DNA from 2 places in the Pseudoalteromonas sp. B62 genome. Region 2 is predicted to be linked to the other one. Evidence: predicted binding sites of a transcription regulator. Region 2 holds the regulator's gene; the other holds the start of a gene.

Region 1 (4,704 bases), 2.5 Mb from region 2:
GGCGATGGTGGACGCAATTTTCAAAGTTGGGCCCACCGACAAAGCCACGATAAAAAGCTTTAGCTAATTTGATCATAACCGTGCATCCGTATGAGGTAGAGTTTTAATAAAATTTCTTACTACATCGGCCTTGTCATTATAGCCAAGCATTTGCAGTTGGTCAGCGTAAGTGACTAGACCTAAAAATGGCAAAGTGTGTGGGCTTGCTGCAGCATCATCTCCTGTAACTAAGCCCTTAAATTTCATCGAACGTACAAGACTGCTTGACGATAAGTCATTACGGCCAGCTAGGTTAGGCACTAAGTCATAGGGATTGTTACGCACCGCAACAACTTTTAATCCGGTACTATGGGCAATGCGTTTTAAACGCTCGATATTTGAGCCTGAGCCATGCACCGCGAGTTGCTGGCCTGTAAGTGACTTACCATAATATATACGATAGTGTTCTAGGGCCGCGCAAAAAATGATTGCCCCTTGACTGTGTGCTAACCATTTAACCTGCTTACCTTGCTGGTTATTTTGTGCCAGCACAGCTGCTAAATGTTGAGCGTTATGGGATTTAGTACCTAAGCGTTTATCAAACGCACATTCCACCAAATCTAGCTTTGGTCGATCTGTTGGGTTATGAAACAGCGTATAAGCTTTTATGCCATCGCCCTCATAGGCTCTATCAAGGTGGGTGCCCATTAGCCATGTGGCTTTGGTAAGCTCATTTTGCATACCATTGACCGCCGCATGCTGCGTATTAACTTGCGTAGTCGCTGTTGGAACATTTCCCCATGCACCTTTGACTTCTTCTATCTCTTCTTCACCCATAGCCCTATCATAAGTATGGTTACTTCGTCTTTTTACCTCATAAAGCATGGTGCGCTCTGCAGCAAAGTTACTTTTTGCTCCCTGCAATTGCCTATCGAAAAGTATATCTTCTAAATTTATAAAATTATTTTTAAGCGAGTACTCTATTAAAAAGTGATAATTACGAAATGGATATTTTGTCCGCCATAAACGGCGTAACGGGTTACGGCTATGCTTAATTGAGTTTGTAGCATTTGGATTAGCGCATATTTGAATGATATCGGCGCACACCATTTTTAAATCATAGTCATTGAGCTGCGATAGCATAGCGAGAGCTTGGCAGGTAAATTTAGCTTTACTAAATGGGAAGTTAATAGGGAGTTTAACACCAAAATCTCGACAGCTAAGCGCGTCAAGAGGGATAACAGAATGAGCGTTGATAGTTTTATTGAGTTTAGACCAAGACATATTGCTTCCTTGTAAATGAGTCTGGGTTAAAATACTACGTTAAATTATTTGTTAGAGCAAAAGTTTTTAACGCAGTATTATAATGTTGAATTGCACCTTTTTTGCTCCATTGTAGGTCGTCATTTATGGCGTCATATTTTTGATATACCTTTAACGCGCTAAAACACGACCTACAAACAAAAAAGCCCGCGCTGTTTTTTCACAGTGCGGGCTTTTCAATTACTTACTTTATTTAATCAAATACTATTAAAAAAGCGCGTTTGCTTTGCTTACAATGTTTGCCACTGTAAAACCAAAGTGTTCAAACAACTCATTAGCTGGTGCTGACTCACCAAAGGTCGTCATACCTACTACTGCGCCGTTTAGACCAACGTACTTGTACCAGTAGTCAGCAATACCTGCTTCTACTGCTACGCGGCGTGAAACTGATGCAGGTAATACGCTTTCTTTGTATGCTGCGCTTTGATCTTCAAAGGCATCAGTACATGGCATAGATACAACACGTACCTTTTTACCTTGGCTGCGTAGTTCGCTTGCTGAATCTTGTGCTAGTTGCACTTCAGAACCCGTTGCAATAAAAATAATCTCAGGGTTGCCGTCACAGCTAAGGATGTAACCACCCTTTTTAACATCGCTTAATTGCTGTGCGTCACGGGCTTGTTGCTCAAGACCTTGGCGAGTAAAGATTAACGATGTAGGACCGTCTTTACGCTCAATAGCTTGTTGCCATGCAATTGCCGACTCAACTTGGTCACACGGGCGCCAGTTGTATAAGTTAGGCGTTAAACGCATGCTTGCAATTTGCTCTACTGGTTGGTGAGTTGGACCATCTTCACCTAAACCAATTGAATCGTGCGTGTATACAAAAATGCTTGGTTGCTTCATTAATGCAGCCATACGTACGGCATTTTTTGCGTATTCAACAAACATTAAGAACGTAGCACCGTAAGGAATAAAGCCTTTATGAAGGGCAATACCATTCATGATGGCCGACATACCAAACTCACGTACACCGTAATAAATGTAGTTACCGCTTGCATCATCGCGTGTTAAACCTTTAGAACCATCCCAAATTGTTAGGTTTGAGCCTGCTAAATCGGCTGAGCCACCCATAAATTCTGGTAATAACGGACCAAACGCATTTAATGCATTTTGCGATGCTTTACGAGACGCTGGGTTTGCTGGGTTTGCTTGCAATTGCTCAATATACGCTTGAGATTTTTCAGCCCAATCGCCAGGCAGTTCGTTATTAATACGACGTTTGTACTCTGCTGCAAGCTCTGGATATGCTTTTGCGTATGCTGCAAATTTTTCGTCCCAGCTTGATTCAAGCTGTTGACCTTTTTCTTTGCCATCCCACTGTGCATAAATATCATCAGGAATTTCGAACGCATCGCCAGTCCAACCTAAAAATTCGCGAGACGCTTTAATTTCGTCATCACCCAGTGGTGCACCGTGACAGTCGTGGCTACCAGATTTATTAGGTGAGCCGTAACCAATAATTGTTTTACAGCAAATTAGTGATGGCTTATCGGTAACGCTTTTTGCTTCTGCAATTGCAGCACTTACTGCATCACTGTCGTGACCATCAACACCACTAATTACATGCCAACCGTAGGCTTTAAAACGAGCTGGCGTGTCATCTGTAAACCAACCTTCAACTTCGCCATCGATTGAGATGCCGTTGTCATCCCAAAATGCAACAAGTTTACCCAGACCTAATGTGCCTGCAAGTGAACCTGCTTCATGAGAAATACCTTCCATAAGGCAGCCATCGCCCATAAATGCATAGGTAAAGTGATCAACAATATCGTGACCTTCACGGTTAAACTGTGCAGCTAGCGCTTTTTCAGCAATGGCCATACCTACGGCATTTGTGATCCCTTGACCTAATGGACCCGTAGTAGTTTCGATTCCTGGTGCATAGCCATATTCAGGGTGACCTGGTGTTTTAGAATGCATTTGACGGAAGTTTTTAATTTCGTCCAGTGGTAAGTCGTAACCACTTAGGTGCAATAGAGAATAGATAAGCATTGAACCGTGGCCATTTGAAAGAATAAATCTGTCACGGTCAGCCCACTCTGGATTTGTTGGGTTGTGTTTTAGATAATCGCGCCATAATACTTCTGCGATATCAGCCATGCCCATAGGGGCTCCAGGGTGACCAGATTTGGCCTTTTGTACTGCGTCCATTGACAAGACGCGAATAGCATTTGCAAGTTCTTTGCGAGATGGCATGAATTCTCCTACCTTTATATGTGTATTTGCACGGGTATTTATTATTCGTTTATGTATCCAAGTTTATTGAATACTGTTATACCGACCATTCTTACTTATTGTGGGGGCGGTGTGCAATTAAAAACCCCATAAAAGGGAGCATTATGAATATTTTTTAAGACCAGAACGACATTCGTAATTTTATTTAGACGTCTAGGCGTAAAAACACTATGCAAGGTGTTTTGTTTTCGATAAAATACGCCCCTTAATTTTTTAGCGCTAATACCGACGTTTGTGAAGCGCAATATTTGTGAGCAGAAATACAATGGCAAAACATTTATTTACTTCTGAATCAGTTTCTGAAGGTCATCCGGATAAAATCGCCGATCAAATCTCTGATGCGGTACTTGATGCTATCCTAGAGCAAGACTCTCATGCTCGCGTAGCGTGTGAAACGTACGTGAAAACCGGTATGGTTATGGTTGGTGGTGAAATCACGACTAGCGCATGGGTTGATATCGAAGAAATTACACGTAAAACAATTCGTGACATTGGCTACACAAATTCAGACATGGGCTTTGATGCCGATTCATGTGCAATTTTAAACACTATTGGTAAACAGTCTCCTGACATTAACCAAGGTGTTGACCGTACTAGCCCAGAAGAGCAAGGCGCTGGCGACCAAGGCTTAATGTTTGGTTACGCATGTAACGAAACAGAAGTACTAATGCCTGCTCCAATTACTTACTCACACCGTTTAGTACAGCGCCAAGCTGAGGTTCGTAAAAGCGGCGAGCTTAACTGGTTACGTCCAGATGCAAAATCTCAAGTTACTTTTGCATACGAAAATGGCAAACCTGTAGGTATTGATGCTGTAGTGCTTTCTACTCAGCACAGCGAAGACATTTCGCAAAAAGATTTAGTAGAAGCTGTGATGGAAACAATCATCAAGCCGGTACTTCCTGCAGAGCTTGTTACTAGTGCAACTAAATTTTTCATTAACCCAACAGGTCGCTTTGTTATTGGCGGACCAATGGGCGATTGTGGTTTAACTGGTCGTAAAATCATTGTAGATACATACGGTGGTATGGCTCGTCACGGTGGTGGTGCTTTCTCTGGTAAAGATCCATCAAAAGTTGACCGTAGCGCGGCATACGCTGCACGTTACGTTGCTAAAAACATTGTTGCTGCTGGTCTTGCTGACAAGTGTGAGCTACAGGTTTC
Region 2 (4,704 bases):
TCTATTAAATCTATTTGATGATTATTTAACTGTAATAAAATATCAGCAATTACATGTGTATCTTGCTGCTGGTAACTTTGCCATAACTTAACTAGTGTATCGGTTGTTTTCCCAGCTGCTGATACCACAACGCAATCACCAGGTTGTGTGTGCTCTAATATAATACCCGCAACACTTTTGTAACGCTGCGCTGAACTTAAACTCGAACCGCCAAATTTATGTATATTTTTAGTCATGTTAGTTACCAAAGCGCGGGGTAAGCGGCACTTAACTTAGCATCACCGCTCGATGTTCCCGCACCTTTAGTTAATCGATTTGTATTGTTTTTTCTGCCAGGTTTTACAAGTGTAAATACACGTTCAAGATCTGCTAATAAATCTTCAATGTCTTCTATTCCGACAGAAACACGAATAAGCGTATCACCAACGCCGGCTTCTAAGCGCGCTGTTGCATCCATCCCTGCATGCGTCATGGTAGCAGGGTGGCATATTAAGCTCTCAACGCCGCCTAGCGACTCAGCTAAACTAAAGTTATGTAGACTAGTTAAAAAAGCCGCAGCATCGTTTATATCGCCTTTAATATCAAAGCTAACCATGCCACCAAAACCAAGCTGCTGTGCTTTCGCTAATTCATGTTGGGGGTGCGACTCAAGCCCAGGGTAATAAACTTGGCTAACGAACTCAGATTCTTCGAGATACTTAGCTATTGCTAATGCATTTTCTTGATGCTGCCTTAATCGCACATTTAAAGTACGTAAACCACGAAGCGTTAAATAGCTATCAAAAGGTGCCCCTGTGATACCAATGTTATTAGCCCACCAAGCAAGCTCGTCACCGATCTCTTGTGTTGCAGCAATAACAGCACCGCCCACTACATCTGAGTGTCCGTTAATATATTTAGTGGTTGAATGCACCACAATATCTACACCAAACTTAATCGGATTTTGTAAAGCAGGCGATAAAAATGTATTGTCAGCGGCCACCAGTGCGCCACACTGCTTAGCAATATCAGTAACCGCTTTAATATCAGTTAAACGTAGTACAGGGTTACTTGGTGTTTCAATCCAAATGAGTTTTGGTTTAATTACTAATATTTTTTGAAGACTTTCTGGTTTTGTTAAATCTAAAACCTCAAGCTTTAGCAAGCCACGCTTTTGCAGGGACGTAAATAAACGGTAGCTTCCACCGTAGCAGTCGTGTGGGATCACTAACGTGTCGTCGTGATTAAGCAGCTGAGTTGCTAAGTGTACAGCCGCCATGCCTGTGGCTGTAATTATGCCGCGTACTCCACCTTCGAGCTCAGCAAGGGTCTCGGCTAAGATATCGCGGTTAGGATTACCGCTGCGGCCATAATCATATTGGCGTTTAGTATCAAAATCGGCAAACGAATAAGTAGTCGATAAATAGATTGGCGCGACCACTGCACCGTGGTGTTTATCGGCTTCAACACCACTACGGACCGCAATGGTTGCTTTGTTTTTTTCGCTCATATTCGTCACCTGATTAATTTGGATGTTTAGACGTCTAAAAGAGTAGTTTATTCAATTTGAGAAGTCAAAACATTTAAACAGCTAGATGGCCAAACAACTAGTATTTGACTATCTTTTTTAAATCGATAGAATTTCACGCATATTCACACGCATTTTAGCGCATGTGAGCAATTAATAATCTGAGGCAACGATACATCTTATGGCTAAATGGAATGGTGAGTATATTCACCCATACGCAGAACACGGGAAAAAATCAGAACAAGTTAAGAAGATCACCGTTTCGATCCCACTGAATGTATTAAAGGTATTAACTGACGAACGTACTCGTCGTCAAATTAATAACCTGCGTCACGCAACAAACAGTGAGCTACTATGTGAAGCGTTTTTACATGCATTTACAGGTCAACCTTTACCTAATGACGATGACTTACGTAAAGACAACGCTGAAAAAGTACCAGAAGAAGTGAAAAAAATAATGCAAGAAATGGGGTTAGAAGTCCCTGTTTTAGATGACGAATAAATAGATAAAGTAAAATAAAAAAACCTCAGTAATTACTGAGGTTTTTTTATGATTAAATTTTACGGTATAGATTTACTGCATATAGCTTTCTGGCAAATCAATTTGTGCTACACCCGACTCAACAGCAGCAAGAGCAACCGCTCTTGCTATACGTGGTAATAAACGTGGATCCATCGGTTTTGGAATAATATATTGAGCACCAAATTCCAGCTTATCAACACCGGCGGCTTTTAAGACCTCTGCTGGTACAGGCTCTTTTGCAATGCTACGAATCGCTTCTACTGCTGCTATTTTCATTTCATCGTTAATTGCACTTGCGCGCACATCTAGTGCACCACGAAAAATAAACGGGAAACACAAAACATTATTCACTTGGTTTGGATAATCAGAACGCCCTGTCGCCATAATTAAATCGTTGCGTGCGCTGTGTGCAAGTGCGGGATCAATTTCAGGGTCGGGGTTTGAGCACGCAAACACAACCGGCTTATCAGCCATCAGTTTTAAATCATCGGCTGCTAACAAATTAGGCCCAGATACACCAACAAATACATCAGCATCAGCAATAACATCTTGCAACGTACGCTTATCCGTATTGTTAGCGAATAGTTGTTTGTACTCGTTTAAATCATCACGACGAGTATGAATAACGCCTTTACGGTCAAGCATGTAAATGTGTTCACGCAGTGCACCACACTTAATTAACAGTTCCATACAGGCAACTGCAGCCGCACCAGCACCTAAACATACTATAATAGCCTCTTCTATCGATTTCTCTTGCACTTCAAGTGCATTCAACATACCAGCGGCTGTTACAATTGCAGTGCCGTGTTGATCGTCATGAAAAACCGGAATACTACAGCGCTCAATCAATGCCTTTTCAATTTCAAAACACTCTGGGGCTTTAATATCTTCAAGATTAATACCACCAAATGTATCGGCAATATTAGCAACCGTGTTAATAAAGTCTTCTGTTGTTTTATGCTTCACTTCGATATCAATAGAATCAAGGCCTGCAAAGCGCTTAAATAACAGCGCCTTGCCTTCCATTACAGGCTTTGATGCCAAAGGGCCTAAATTACCCAAGCCCAAAATTGCAGTACCATTAGTGATAACTGCAACCATATTACCTTTACCGGTATATTTATAAGCATTTGCAGGATCAGCAGCAATTTCACGCACAGGTTCAGCAACACCTGGGCTATATGCTAAAGCTAAATCTTGAACCGTTTCGGCAGGCTTGGTTAGCTCAATGCTGATTTTTCCTGGAACGGGATGAGAATGGTAATGTAGTGCTTGTTCACGAAAGTCTGACATAACGCGATTGTATCCTGCAATTTAAGTTAAAGTGAGAGGTGTTGTCTGGGTTACGATACCCTTATTATTTTTAAATTCCAAGCAATATCAGGTCTATCCTGTTATATGCTAGATTCATTAATTTTAAGAGGTTTTTCAGTAACTTTGCGAAGATATAGCGACATTTCATAAATAGAAATTCATATAAAAAGCATTTTTAGAGGTACTTTTAGCCGCGAGCCGCTTTCTCTAAAAACGACTATCAAATTTTTAGTATAAATAACTATAAACAGCTTAATAGTCTACTTTAAAAACATTTATCTTCACGTTAGCTACATTTAACAACTTAGTTAAAAAATGAACACTTCAAAATATAGAGACTATTACGTACTTTGTCTGCAAAGGTTTATGCATACTCAGAATAAGAACAAGAAATAGTTATGCAAAGGAGATAACGTATAAATAGGCAGGAAAAGCACGTAAAGATAAATTTCAGGCACAAAAAAAGCACCCTAAGGTGCTTCTTTTAACTAAATAGCAAAAATTACTTCTTGCTACCAAGTGCACCGAAACGCTTGTTGAAACGATCAACACGTCCGCCAGTGTCTAAAACTTTTTGCTTACCAGTGTAAAACGGGTGACACGCAGAACATACGTCTAAGTGAATGTTTTTACAAAGAGTAGAGCTTGTTTCGAATTCATTTCCGCATGAACATGTTGCTGAAATTACTTCGTACTTAGGGTGAATACCTTCTTTCATAGAAACCTCTAGTTAAGGCCGCATCGCTCTCCAAACCCGTAGTTTGGTACCATACGTCGTTAAAACAAATTTGTTGGTGGCGGATTTTATCCAACAACTACCGAGCACACAAGGTTTAATTATAATTTTTTGCTAAAAAAGTAACCAAATAATAAAATGACTATAATTTGCTAGTAGGTTTTTAACTGTATATTTAGTACATTACACCATTAATTTTATTGGTTGAGTTGTTATGCGTTTTGTTGAAGTTGCTATTAAAGTCCCATTACCGCGCACCTTTGATTATAAAGTAGATGAACAGCTCTCAGGCTTGGTTTCTGATCTGAAGCCCGGAATGCGCGTTTTGGTACCCTTTGGTAATCAGCGTAAAGTGGCTGTTATATTAGCAGTAAAAAAGAGTACTGAAGTACCCGAGAGTAAAATTAAAAGCATTTTTGAAGTTATCGACGATACCCCAATATTATCTAGCGAACATTTAGATCTCCTTAGTTTTACAGCGCGTTATTATTGTTACCCACTCGGCGAAACGATTCATATAGCTCTGCCTAGTGCACTACGCCAAGGTGAATCACCAGACAAAACAAGCATTAACATGGTAATGCTTACCGAAAAAGGCGCTAAAGTACCATCATTAAAAGCTAA

What was found. The regulator MetJ, encoded in region 2, represses methionine synthesis genes. The targets are predictions, from matches to a motif close to TAGACGTCTAGACGTCTA.
Region 1: the regulator MetJ is predicted to act here: its motif matches at 3,687-3,704, upstream of metK (methionine adenosyltransferase).

The regions. Positions count from the first base shown of each region.
Region 1 is NZ_JARLVB010000002.1:4,010,815-4,015,518, forward strand. It holds gene P4S71_RS22690 (hypothetical protein) at 1-76, opposite strand, end outside; gene P4S71_RS22695 (hypothetical protein) at 73-1,263, opposite strand; gene tkt (transketolase) at 1,510-3,501, opposite strand; gene metK (methionine adenosyltransferase) at 3,806-4,704, shown strand, end outside.
Region 2 is NZ_JARLVB010000002.1:1,462,905-1,467,608, reverse strand. It holds gene metL (bifunctional aspartate kinase/homoserine dehydrogenase II) at 1-236, opposite strand, end outside; gene metB (cystathionine gamma-synthase) at 242-1,489, opposite strand; gene metJ (met regulon transcriptional regulator MetJ) at 1,689-2,009, shown strand; gene P4S71_RS11135 (malic enzyme-like NAD(P)-binding protein) at 2,082-3,323, opposite strand; gene rpmE (50S ribosomal protein L31) at 3,847-4,062, opposite strand; partial or broken gene priA (primosomal protein N') at 4,295-4,704, shown strand, end outside.